DNA from 3 places in the Thermotoga sp. RQ7 genome. Region 1 is predicted to be linked to each of the others. Evidence: predicted binding sites of a transcription regulator. Region 1 holds the regulator's gene; each other region holds the start of a gene.
What was found. Region 1 encodes HrcA, which represses chaperone genes, less so after heat shock. Its sites were predicted from a motif close to ATTAGCACTCNNANNNTNNGAGTGCTAAT; they were not measured.
Positions count from the first base shown of each region.

Region 2: the regulator HrcA is predicted to act here: its motif matches at 2,749-2,777, upstream of groES (co-chaperone GroES).
Region 3: the regulator HrcA is predicted to act here: its motif matches at 2,309-2,337, upstream of dnaK (molecular chaperone DnaK).

Region 1 is NZ_CP007633.1:66,689-71,017, reverse strand. It holds gene dnaJ (molecular chaperone DnaJ) at 1-935, opposite strand, end outside; gene TRQ7_RS00390 (nucleotide exchange factor GrpE) at 942-1,448, opposite strand; gene hrcA (heat-inducible transcriptional repressor HrcA) at 1,453-2,472, opposite strand; tRNA gene TRQ7_RS00380 (tRNA-Leu) at 2,597-2,683, shown strand; gene TRQ7_RS00375 (L-threonylcarbamoyladenylate synthase) at 2,732-3,739, shown strand; gene TRQ7_RS00370 (GAF domain-containing sensor histidine kinase) at 3,779-4,329, shown strand, end outside.
Region 2 is NZ_CP007633.1:432,590-436,918, reverse strand. It holds gene TRQ7_RS02275 (ABC transporter ATP-binding protein) at 1-120, opposite strand, end outside; gene TRQ7_RS02270 (ABC transporter permease) at 133-1,074, opposite strand; gene TRQ7_RS02265 (ABC transporter permease) at 1,088-2,125, opposite strand; RNA gene ssrA (transfer-messenger RNA) at 2,241-2,598, shown strand; gene groES (co-chaperone GroES) at 2,802-3,077, shown strand; gene groL (chaperonin GroEL) at 3,092-4,329, shown strand, end outside.
Region 3 is NZ_CP007633.1:576,500-580,828, reverse strand. It holds gene TRQ7_RS02975 (Hsp20/alpha crystallin family protein) at 1-356, opposite strand, end outside; gene dnaK (molecular chaperone DnaK) at 372-2,162, opposite strand; gene TRQ7_RS02965 (efflux RND transporter permease subunit) at 2,391-4,329, shown strand, end outside.

The DNA.
Region 1 (4,329 bases):
GGTATCTTCAGCATGGTTGTGCCACCTTCTGGAAGAGGGATCTCGACGGTTGTTCCCAGTATCGCCTGGAGGTAATCTATCGTGATATCGTATATCAGATCTTTTCCAGATCTCTTGAACCTGCTATCCGATCTCACTCGAACGGTGATTATCAGATCACCGTAGGGTCCACCGTAATAACCCGCGTTACCGCCGCCGGGTATTCTCAAATGCCCTCCGTCTTCGATGTTTGGAGGTATTTTTATCGTTCTTCGCACTCTTCTGAGAACTCTTCCACTTCCTCCGCACTCGTGACACAACTCTTGAGGAACTCTTCCTGTTCCGCCGCATTCGTCACAGGTTCTTTCACTGACGAAGTATCCAAAGAACGACCTTTTTTCCTCTCTGATCCTTCCCGTTCCACCACAGCGTGGACAACTGATGTATCCCGAATCTGGTTCCACACCGGTTCCTCCGCATCTTGGACACGTTTCGTACCTTTCGTATTCGATGGGAATCTCCGTACCGTTGATCAGGTCAGAAAGGTTCACTTCTATGGTGTAGCGTATGTCCTCTCCCCTTCGAGCGTATTCCCTTCTCTCCCTTCGTCCAGACTCTTCACCGAAGAACACGTCGAATATATCCCTGTTGAAGATGTTTTCGAACTCTCTGAAAACGTCTTCGAAAAAACTGCCACCGGTTTCTGCTTCTTGATAGACGGGTTGTTCCCCAACGTATCCAAAACGATCGTACATGGCCCTCTTCTGAGGATCGCTGAGGACCTCATAGGCTTCCTGAATCTCTTTGAAGCGCTGCTCGGCTTCTTTTCTGTTTTCTGGATGTCTATCTGGATGCCATTCCTTTACCAGCCTTTTGTACGCTTTTCTTATCTCTTCCTGCGTGGCATTTCTCGGAACACCGAGGATTTCGTAGTAATCCTTTTTTTCTCTTTTCATGGAGAATCACTCCTTTTTATCGGGAGATTCCTCATCTTTCTTTCTTGGTCTCACGGCCACCTTCACCTTCGCTGGCTTCAGTACTTTCCCGTGGAATTTGTAGCCACTTTCCAGTACTTCGAGTACAGTGTATTCCTCCACGTCGTCCGTTTCGACTCTCTCAACCGCCTCATGTTCGAACGGATCAAAAGTCTCTCCCACCTGGATCTTAGAGAGACCTTCCTTTTCCAGTGTGTTTAGAAGCTTTTTGTATATCAACTTCACACCCTTGTAAAAGGATTCCTCATGATCCTTCTGGTTCAAGGCCCTTTCGAAATCGTCGAGTATGGGAATCAGTCTTGAGATGAGGTATTCGTTTGCGTTCTTTATGAGTTCTCTTTTTTCCCTGGCGACCTCCTCACGGTAATTTTCGTATTCGGCCTTGAGTCTTTTGGCGTATTCTTCGAGTTCCCTGTATTTTTCCTTCAATTCCTCACATTCCTGAGAGAGATCCTTCTTTTCTTTTTCAGACATTCTATCACCTCCTGGCGGCCGATGTGAAGTACTCCGAAAGTCTGTTGAGTACGTAGTTGAAAACCCTGTGGTTTCTGTCGTACCTGGTGATTTTTGAGGTGAAAAGATGAACACTTCCAATCGGCGATGATCCTTTGTAGTATCTACCGGAAAAAACGGCGAATCTTTCCAGTTTTTTACTCCCGATCTCTTTTCCGATCTTCACTGTGACGTCTTTGTCGTTTTCTATGAGACTCTCCAGGAAACGATGGTCCCTTATCTCTTCCAGAAGGTGCTTTATATCTTCCAGAGAGAGTGTGTCATCCTTCAGGAGATTTTCAAAACCAACGTCTATGTACCTTTCCAGTTTTTCGTTCATCACGGATTCTATAAGTTTGAGAATACCGCTTCCTCTAAGAGTTTCCACCTTTCCTGTTAGCACGTCTTCAACTGTTCTTCCCCTCAAAAGGAAGTTCAGCTGTCTTTCTATTTCCTCCCAATTCAAATCCTCATGGATTCTGATGGGAGTGATCTTCGAAATGCCGAATTCTGTCAGTATTGAGAAAATCAGGTAATCCTCGGATACCGGTATGAGCATCACCCTGAGTATTTTCAAATCTCTGGGATTTGGTCTTTCTATGAGGACGTACCCTTCAGCCAGCCGGGCAAGAAGATTTCCAGCCAGAAGCAGGACCTTTTCTGGATCTGCGAGCGGAATGGACCTGAAGGTGTCCACCTCCAGGTTCAGTTCTTCGGTTTCTTTGGAGAGCTTTACCATTTCTTCGTAGTAGAATCTGAGTCCCTTGTCCGTTGGGACCCGGCCAGCCGAGGTATGGGGCTGGTATATGTAACCAAGGTATTCCAGTTTCTTCATATCGTTTCTTATGGTGGCACTGCTAAAATTTATATTGCTCACTTCGAGAACCCTCTGTGAGCTGACGGGTTTTTTGTTTTCTATGTACTCTTTCACAATGCAGTAAAGTACCTTTCTCTGGCGATCGTTCAGGTTTCTCTGGTGTTCACCCTTATTTGAGAGCCTTCTCATTTTAGCACTCCTTTCTTTTGAGTGCTAATAATAGTTTAGCATACATCTTGAAAGAATTCAAGGTCAGAAGAGGAAACGAAGGACTTGATTTACGAATGGAAAATTGCTACCATATTATACAGGGGCCGAGGTGGCGGAATGGCAGACGCGGCTGACTCAAAATCAGCTGGGGGATGACCCCGTGCGGGTTCAAGTCCCGCCCTCGGCACCAGGAGGGGCTCTGGGAGCCCCATTTGTTTTTAATGAAGGAGGCTGATCGATGACCAGGGTCGTAAAAGTGGATCCTCTTTTTCCCGATGAAAGATCCCTGAGAGAAGCTGCCGATCTTCTGAAAAAAGGAGAGGTTGTTGTCTTTCCGACAGAGACGGTCTACGGAATAGGTGCGGATGCTTACAACGAGGAAGCGTGCAGAAAGATATTCGAAATCAAAGGAAGACCCGCAGACAACCCCCTGATAGTCCACATATGTTCGTTTTCTCAACTCGAAGAGGTGGCAGATGGGTATGAGTCTTTCAGGGACTTTCTGGAGAGATTCTGGCCTGGTCCTTTAACGGTCATACTCCCAAAGAAATCCCAGCGAATTTCCGATGTGGTCACTGCGGGACTTCCCACGGTGGCTGTGAGAATGCCGGCTCACCCGGTGGCCCTGAAACTGATAGAAATGCTGGAAGATCCCATAGCCGCTCCGAGTGCGAACCTGTCTGGAAGACCCAGCGCGACGAGCGTGGAACACGTTGTGGAGGACTTCATGGGACGGGTGAGCCTGATACTGGACGCAGGGAACACACCGTTTGGTCTGGAATCCACCATAATAGACCTGTCAAGGGAAAAGCCTGTCCTTTTGAGGCCAGGCCCTGTAGAGGTTGAAAAATTGAAAGAGTTCTTCCCCGATCTTGTTGTACCTGATTTCGTCAAAAAGGGTGAGTTCAGAGGAAAACCGCTGGCACCGGGCATGAAATACCGTCACTACGCTCCCTCAAAGCCGTTGATACTCGTGGAAAACCTCGAGAAGATGAAGGACGTTTTGAGAGAGTTTCCCAATCACGTTGTGATATGTGTCGAAGAAAGGAAGGAGTTGTACAGAGACAGAATCGTCATAGGTTCTTTGAAAAATCCCTACAGCATAGCACAAAATCTGTTTGCAGCACTCAGAGAAGCGGAAAAGAGAGAAAAAGAGTATATAATTGTTGAGGGGCTGGAGGAAAGGGGCATACTCTTTGCGGTGATGAATCGATTGAGAAAGGCTGCCTCCAGGATCGTGAGGTGAACGATCTAGATGGATAAAACCCAGGAACGAACCGATAAGTTGCTCTTGCTTCTTTCTATTTTGATAATGGAGTTTTCCAACGTAAAGGAAGAGAGGGATGTCCTTCTCAGTTTGTTGAACCTTGTGAAGAAGGTCGTCGATGTGAACGATCTGGTTCTGATCGACGAAAACAAGCGGGTTGTGCTGGGAAGAGAACTCGATGTTTCAAGATTCGAGGAGTTCATAGAATGGGCTACGAAACAGGCATCCCCGGCTTTTGTGGAAGAAGCAGGAGGATACGTCGGAATCATACCCCTGGTCAAACTCGGAAGGTCCTTCGGGAGTCTGATTGTCTTCATGGATCATCAGCCTTCGATGGAAGAGACGGAGATCTTCAGAATTTTTTCGTTTCTTTCTTCCATCGTACTGGAAAACGTCAGGCTCTACAGAGAACTTGAAGAAACTTATGATTACGTGAACACCATCCTCAACAACCTTCCGGAAGGTATCTTCGTTTATTCAAACGGAGAAATACGTTTTCAGAACGAGAGATTCGCAAGGGAAAATTTCCCGGAAGAAGTTATGAAGAAGGCGATGGAAATTTCAGAAGA
Region 2 (4,329 bases), 370 kb from region 1:
GATACCAAGGGTCTCTCCTTCGAACACATCGAAAGAGACTCCATCAACGGCCTTAACAACACCATCTTCTGTATAGAAGTAGGTCTTGAGATTTTCCACTCGAAGCAAGGGTTCTTTCAACTCGATCCCTCCTTAGAATTTGAGCCTTGGATCGAATGCATCTCTCAGTGCATCTCCCAGCAGGTTCCATCCGAGCACGAACAGCACCATGGCGGTTCCCGGATAGACGAGGGCGTACCAGTGTTTTCCGATCTCCATCATCCAGTCTCTGGAGTAACTGAGGATAGACCCCCAGTCCGCGTATCCCTGAGGTGCTCCAAGACCAAGGAAACTGAGCACAGCGGCCGTTATCACAAGGGATCCCATGTTCATGGATGCCCAGATCAGAACAGGGAAAATGGAGTTTGGAAGCACGTGTTTGAGTATGATGAGAAAGTCCGGCACACCGATCGCCTTCGCTGCGAGAACGTACTGTTCTTCTCTCACCTGCAGTATGTTCCCTCTTATGAGCCTTGCGGCACCCATCCAGCCGAATACGATCATCGCAATCATGACCTTGTCCAGGCCCGTTCCAAGCACCGTCGTAAGAACAACGGCGGCTATGAGAAACGGAATTGAAAGGAATACGTCGGTGATCCTCATGAGAAGTTCATCTATCCATCCTCCAAAGTATCCGGAGATGGAACCTATCAGGATTCCTATCAGAAGTCTGGCCAGGGTGACTATTATCCCTATTTTGAAAGCCGTCCTCGTTCCCCAGACAACTCCGTAGAATATGTCCCTTCCACCTATGACACCAAATGGATGATAATCCACACCACGTATCGGTTCTCTGTTAGGATTTTTCGCTATGGCGTCCTCTTTCGTAGTCGGTGGCTGAGGACTCTGATCCCAGCTCACAACGGGCATCAAATAGGGATCTGGGAGTTTCATCCTCGTGAGAGGATGAACGGGTGGTGCGATAACGGGCGCCAGAATGGCCACCACCGTGAAAAAAAGAACCAGAGAAAGTCCGAGCACAGCGGATGGATCTTTGAAAAATCTCTTCAGAATTCTCTTCAGCTCCTGATTCACGCCATTTCACCTCTCATCCGAGTCTTATTCTGGGATCTATGAGGGCGTACAGGATGTCTATAATGAGATTCCCTACCACCAGGATCGTGGAGAAGAACAGAGCAGAAGCCATGACGGACGCGTAATCGAGTTGGAGTGCTGCCTGTGCCGTGAAGCTTCCCACACCCGTTCTGTTGAAAACGGTCTCCACGATCACCGTTCCAGAGAACAACCCTATCACCATGCCTCCGGCCACCGTGGTGACTGGAATGAGTGCGTTTCTCTTGGCGTGCTTGTTTATGACCACGTCTTCTGGAAGGCCCTTCGCTCTGGCCGTTCTCACGTATTCTTTGTTCAAAACCTCCAGCATACTGGATCTTGTGATTCTCAAAAGATACGCCCACCAGAGCCAGGAGAGTGTTATGATGGGACCTATGAGGTGTTTCAGGCCGTCCCAGAAAACGTCGAGTCTTCCGTTCAGCAGGGCATCGACTGTGATGAGTTTTGTGTAGCGACGAAATTCAGGAGATCTGATCACCTCCTCAGCCCATAAGCTGAGATTTCCCGGAGGGAGCCAGTTCAGAATGCTGTAGAAGATCATCAAAACAAGCAGTCCAAAAACAAAATCCGGAAAGGACCATCCCACAACTGCGAATATCCTTATGAAATGGTCCAGGAATTTTCCTCTGTGTACAGCGGCTTTCACACCCAGCCAGATTCCAACGAATATAACCGGGAAAATGGCGTAAAGTGCGAGTTCAATCGTGTACGGCAACCTCTTCAAAAGGGCGTCTTTCACGGGTTCTTTTCCCACAAGAGACCATCCAAGGTCTCCTTTCAGGGTGTTGAGAAGCCATTTGCCGTACCGGATCACGAAGAAGTCGTTCAGTCCGTACTTTTCCTTCAATGCGTCCATCTGCTCTGGCGTCAGTTTGTCGAGCATGTTCGGATTCACATAAGCAGCCAGCAGTTTGTCAGGTCCAAGTGACTGGATCATGGAAAACACGATGAACGTTACACCGAGGAGTATCAGGGGAAGCAGAAGCAACCTTCGTATAACGTATGCTGTCACAGGGTACACCTCCTGGTCGATTTTCCTGATGCCTTCATATGATTATACAATAATCTGAACCTTTCTGGGGAAAACAAAGTCAATGGAAGTGGTATAATAATCATGGCTGAAACCAGGGGGCGAACGGGTTCGACGGGGATGGAGTCCCCTGGGAAGCGAGCCGAGGTCCCCACCTCCTCGTAAAAAAGGTGGGAACACGAATAAGTGCCAACGAACCTGTTGCTGTTGCCGCCTAATAGATAGGCGGCCGTCCTCTCCGGAGTTGGCTGGGCTCCGGAAGAGGGCGTGAGGGATCCAGCCTACCGATCTGGGCTCCGCCTTCCGGCCCGGATCGGGAAGGTTCAGGAAGGCTGTGGGAAGCGACACCCTGCCCGTGGGGGGGTCCTTCCCGAGACACGAAACACGGGCTGCGCTCGGAGAAGCCCAGGGGCCTCCATCTTCGGACGGGGGTTCGAATCCCCCCGCCTCCACCAGAAAGGAAGGGGGTGCCGAAAGCACCCCCTTATATTTTGAAACGTGGTTTTAGACATTTTTTATCTTTTGTTTAATTATATCGTAATTTTTCTGTTATTTTTCCTTAAATCATAGCGCTTGAAGTCGCATGGAAAAAGTTGTATATTTATATTAGCAGTCATGAGTCGAGAGTGCTAAAAAATTTCCGAAGGAGGGATGAAGTATGAAGGTGATACCTCTCGGTGAAAGGTTGCTGATCAAACCCATCAAGGAGGAGAAGAAGACCGAAGGAGGAATCGTGCTTCCAGATTCAGCAAAAGAAAAACCCATGAAAGCCGAAGTCGTTGCGGTGGGAAGGATAGAAGATGAAGAGAAGTTCGACATCAAGGTGGGAGACAAGGTGATCTTTTCCAAGTATGCCGGTACGGAGATAAAGATCGATGATGAAGATTACATCATCATCGATGTGAACGATATACTTGCGAAAATCGAAGAGTGAGGGAGGTGTGAGATATGCCGAAGCTTCTGAAGTTCAACGAGGAAGCAAGAAGGGCTCTCGAAAGAGGTGTGGACAAGGTCGCAAACGCTGTGAAGATAACCCTTGGACCGAAGGGAAGAAACGTTGTCATTGAGAAATCCTGGGGATCTCCAACCATAACGAACGACGGTGTTTCTATTGCAAAGGAAATTGAGCTCGAGGATAAATTCGAAAACCTCGGTGCTCAGCTCGTGAAGGAGGTTGCCTCTAAGACGAACGATGTCGCCGGAGACGGTACGACAACGGCAACGGTTCTTGCGCAGGCGATGATCAAAGAAGGTCTCAAGAACGTTGCAGCCGGTGCGAACCCGATCCTGCTCAAAAGAGGAATAGACAAGGCCGTTGAAAGGGCCGTTGAGGAAATCAAAAAGCTCTCCAAGAAACTCTCTGGAAGGGAAGACATCGCTCATGTTGCGGCGATTTCCGCCAACAGCCCTGAAATAGGAGAACTTATCGCCGAGGCCATGGACAAGGTAGGAGAAGACGGTGTCATCACGGTTGAGGACTCCAAGACACTCGAGACCTACGTTGAATTCACCGAAGGAATGCAGTTCGACAGGGGATACATCTCACCGTACTTTGTGACGGATGCAGAGAAGATGGAAGTCGTTTTGAAGGAACCTTTCATCCTCATTACCGACAGGAAACTCAGTGCTGTGAAGCCTCTGATACCGATTCTTGAGAAAGTTGCTCAAACAGGGAAGCCACTCCTTGTCATTGCCGAGGACGTCGAAGGTGAAGCTCTGACCACACTCGTTCTCAACAAACTCAAGGGAACGCTTCAGTCCTGTGCAGTAAAAGCACCTGGATTTGGTGAAAGAAGAAAGGCCATGCTCCAGGATATAGCCATCCTCACCGGCGGACAGGTTGCAAGTGAAGAACTCGGAATCAACCTCGAAGACCTCACACTCGAGGACCTTGGAAGGGCCGACCTTGTGAGGGTCAAGAAAGACGAGACCATCATCATCGGAGGAAAAGGAGATCCCGAAGCGATCAAGAAGAGAATCGCACAGATCAAGGCTCAGATAGAAGAGACCACATCTGAGTACGAAAAAGAAACTCTCCAGGAGAGAATGGCCAAACTCGCCGGTGGAGTCGCCGTCATAAAGGTCGGAGCCGCCACCGAAACAGAGCTCAAGGAAAAGAAGCACAGAATCGAAGACGCTCTGAGCGCAACTAGGGCTGCCGTAGAAGAGGGAATCGTTCCCGGTGG
Region 3 (4,329 bases), 510 kb from region 1:
GCTTTGATCTTTTCCACATCTACGTAGTCTGGAAGTCTTATGGCCCTTTCGAACTTACCCGCACTTCTTTCGACGAAGTAGTAGTTCCTACCTTTCTGTTCTCTTTCGATCTTCTTTTCTCCAGAGATCTTCAAAATGTTTTCCTCAACCGTTATTTTGATGTCTTTTCTGTCAAGACCTGGTACTTCCACTTCCACCACTACTTCGTCGTCTGTTTCGTACACGTCCATGTCCGGTGCAAAAACTTCCCTGGCTGGTCTGATCTCAGTTTTGAAGAAGTCCTCGAAGAGTCTGTCGATCTCCCTCTGAAGTTCCCTGAACGGTCTGAAGATGTCTTCCCTTCTTCCAAGAAGCATCGTGTCACCCCCCTCTTACTGATTTGTGGCTTCTCCTCCTGTTGCAGACTTGTAGAGGTATTCTCCTATTTTCATGCTCTCTTTCTGGAGATCATCGAAGAGCATCTTCACCCTTGGTATGTCGTTTCTATTGATAGCGTCTCTGAGTTCCTTGATCATGTTCTCGAGCTTGGATTTGAGATCTGCAGGTATCTTGTCTCCATGTTCTCTTAAGGTTTTTTCCACACTGTATGCGAGGTCGTCTGCTCTGTTTTTGAGTTCGATCTCTTCTTTGAGACGTCTGTCTTGTTCTTCGTATCTTTTTGCGTCCTCTATCATTCTCTTTATGTCCTCTTCAGAGAGTTTGTGTCTTCCGGTCACCACCATGGATTGCTCTTTTCCAGAACCAAGGTCTTTTGCTGAGACATGGACTATTCCATCGCTGTCTATGTCGAACGTGACCTCTATCTGAGGAACACCCCTCGGTGCTGGCGGTATACCGACGAGTTTGAAACTTCCAAGGAAAATGTTTTCTCTGGCGATCGGTCTTTCACCCTGGTAGACCCTGATCTCAACCTCGGTCTGTCCGTCTTCAACGGTGGTGAAGATCTTGCTCTTTCTCACGGGAATCTTGGTGTTCCTCGGTATGATCGGTTCGAACAGGCCTCCCTTGACCTCTATTCCGAGTGTGAGCGGTGTGACATCCACGAGGACAATATCTCGTCCTTTCGCACCCTCTGTTCCTGCAAGGATGGCTGCCTGAATCGCTGCACCGATGGCAACCGCTTCATCCGGGTTGACACTCTTGTTCGGTTCTTTTCCAAAGAACTCTTTTATGAACCTCTGGACCATTGGAACCCTGGTCATTCCACCAACGAGTATGATCTCGTCTATGTCCTGTGGTGAAAGTTTTGCGTCGTTGAGTGCCTGTTCTATCGGACCCCTTGTCATCTCGACAAGGTCCTTCGTCAGCGACTCGAAGAGACTTCTGGTGATTCTCATCTCGAGGTGAAGCGGCTGTCCACTTGGAGAAACCGCTATGAACGGAAGACTCACGTCTGTTTCCATCTTCGTTGAAAGTTCTATCTTGGCTTTCTCTGCAGCGTCCCTCAATCTCTGCAGTGCCTGTCTATCTTCTCTCAGGTCTATTCCATGCTGTTTTTTGAACTCTTCTGCCATCCAGTCTATGAGTCTCTGATCGAAGTCATCTCCTCCGAGATGGTTGTTACCAGCGGTTGCAATGACCTCAATGACACCATCTCCGATTTCCAGGATGGAGACATCGAACGTACCACCACCGAGGTCGTAAACCAGAACCTTCTGTTCTTTTCCTGCCTTATCCAGACCGTACGCGAGCGCTGCTGCGGTGGGTTCGTTGATGATCCTCAACACCTCAAGCCCGGCTATGATTCCAGCCTCTTTTGTGGCCTGCCTCTGAGCGTCGTTGAAGTAAGCAGGACAGGTGATGACTGCCTTCTTTATTTCGCCTCCGAGGTATGCCTCGGCATCTTTCTTGAGTTTTTTCAGGATGAAGGCACTGATCTCCTGAGGGGTGTATTCTTTATCGTCAATTCTGACTTTGTAGTCGGTTCCCATTTTTCTCTTTATGGACTTTATTGTCCTCTCGGGATTGAGTATCATCTGTCTCTTTGCGGGCTCTCCCACGAGTATTTCTCCACTCTTTGTGAAGGCAACCACAGAAGGGGTTATTCTGCTTCCCTCTGCGTTCGGTATCACTTCAACCGTGCCATCTGGTTTCATCCAGGCAATAACGGAGTTCGTTGTTCCAAGGTCTATACCAACAACGAATTCTTTCTTTTCCGCCATTGTTCCACCTCCTCAATTTCTTTCTCCGTGTGAAATTATAGGAAGCTTCGAATGGTATGTCAAGATTTCGATGGATAATTCGTTCATTTTGAAATTTTGCTTTTTATCTACAAATGAGATATCATAATTTATATGTAATCATATCGTATAGCAAACGAAACTTATGAATGATAATGAGTTTTCCTTCAAGGAATGATATATAATTGAACCAGCCGGGGAGGGATCCGGATGAAACTAGCAGAGATATCATCGAAAAGACCCATAGCAATATTGATGCTACTGGCTGCCATTGTGTTTCTTGGGTTCATCTCCTTTCAACATCTCAAACTGGACCTTCTTCCACAAATCGAGTACCCTTATGCGGTTGTTTTGACCACTTACATGGGTGCGGGTGCAGAAGAGGTAGAGGAACTCGTGACTTTTCCCCTTGAAGAGTACATCTCGTCCACACCGGGTGTTAGAAGGTTCACCTCCATGTCCATGGACTCTGTCTCCTTCATCCTTGTGGAGTTTGAGTGGAATGTGAAAACGGCCGATGCTGTGGGAAGGTTGTCCAGGTATGTGGAACTTGCCTCTCGAGAACTCCCGGAAGGAGCCAAGCCGATCGTTGTGGAATTCGATCCGTCCCTGCTTCCGGTGTATGCCTTCTCAACTGAGGAAGATTACGAAGAGGTTGTCTCGAAGATCAGAAGGCTTCCAGATGTCGCCAGCGTCGAAGTGATGGGAGAGCCGAAGAAAATCGTTGAAATCGTTCTGGATCACGAGAAGATAAAAAAGTTCGATGTTGATCCTTCACTGATAGAAACCATTCTCTCGGGGAATCTGGTCTATCCGTTCGGGTATGTGAAGGATTCTGAGGGGAACATCTATTCTGTCTCTGTTGATGGACGATTCGAAAACCTCGATGATCTGAAGAACACCATCGTGGGTTTCAGAGGGGTGAAATATCAGTCTCTGCTTCGAGGTGAAATACCAAAACTTTTGATTCCCGTTCGCCTGAAAAACATAGCAGAGGTGAAGATAGCAGAAGAAAGTGTCCAGGGAGAAGTCAGGGTCAACGGGAAAAAGGCATCGCTCATCGCCATCTACAAAAGAAGTGGTGCGAACACCGTCAAGACTGTTCGTGAGATAAAGAAAATACTGAGTAATTCCAAAATAGATTACATAGAGGCCATGAACCAGGCATACTACACCGAAAGAGCCATCGATAATCTTCTCAAGAATCTGTTCTACGGTTTCATAGCAGCGTTCGCTGTGGTTTTGATCTTTCTGAAGGATTTCATCTCCACACTCGTTACGTCCTTTTCGATACCGCTTTCTCTCACCGTCACCTTCGTCTTTCTGTACGCGTTCGGAATTAATCTCGATACATTGACCCTCGGTGGTCTCATCATGGCACTGGGAATGCTGGTGGACAACTCCATCGTTGTCTTTGAGAATATATATCGCCATCGTTCTCTGGGAAAGTCCATCCCCGACGCCGCAAGAGAAGGAACGGGAGAAGTCTGGCTGGCAATTCTTGCTTCCACACTCACCACCGTTTCTGTGTTTTTACCCATAGTGTTCTTCACCGGTTTTGTGGTGAGGCTGTTCAAATACTTTGCCCTCGCCTTTGTTTTTGCCCTCTCTTCCTCTCTTTTTGTTTCAACCGTCATCGTTCCAGCCGGTACAAGATGGATAAAACCAAGGAGAGGAAAACTCACCGAAAGGCTTCAGAAGTCCTATCGAAAAGCCCTGGAATGGTGTATGAATAGAAAGGGACTTGTTCTTGCAGTGGCTTTCACCCTGGTTATCGTGTCGGCTGTGTTTCTTCTATCAAAACCCATGGGATTTCTTCCTTCCTTCCAGACAAACCTTGTGGTCATAGACGTGAAACTGCCGCCTCAGTCTTCCTATGAGAGGACATCTGAAGCGGTTCAGAAAATAGAAGAGTACCTGAACGAGCACAGATCCACCTACAACATCACTTCCTTCTACTCGGAAGTGGGAATAACCAGTGAGTATTCACAGATAATGGGACGGGGACAGAACGAGGCAAGGATAATGGTGAACCTCGGAGGAAGCAGAAAAGAGTTTGCAAAAAACAGAGAAAGGTTGAAAGAAGCCATCGCATCTCTGAAGATCCCGGATGCAAAGATAGAGGTTCTGGAACAGTCACAGCAGTTGT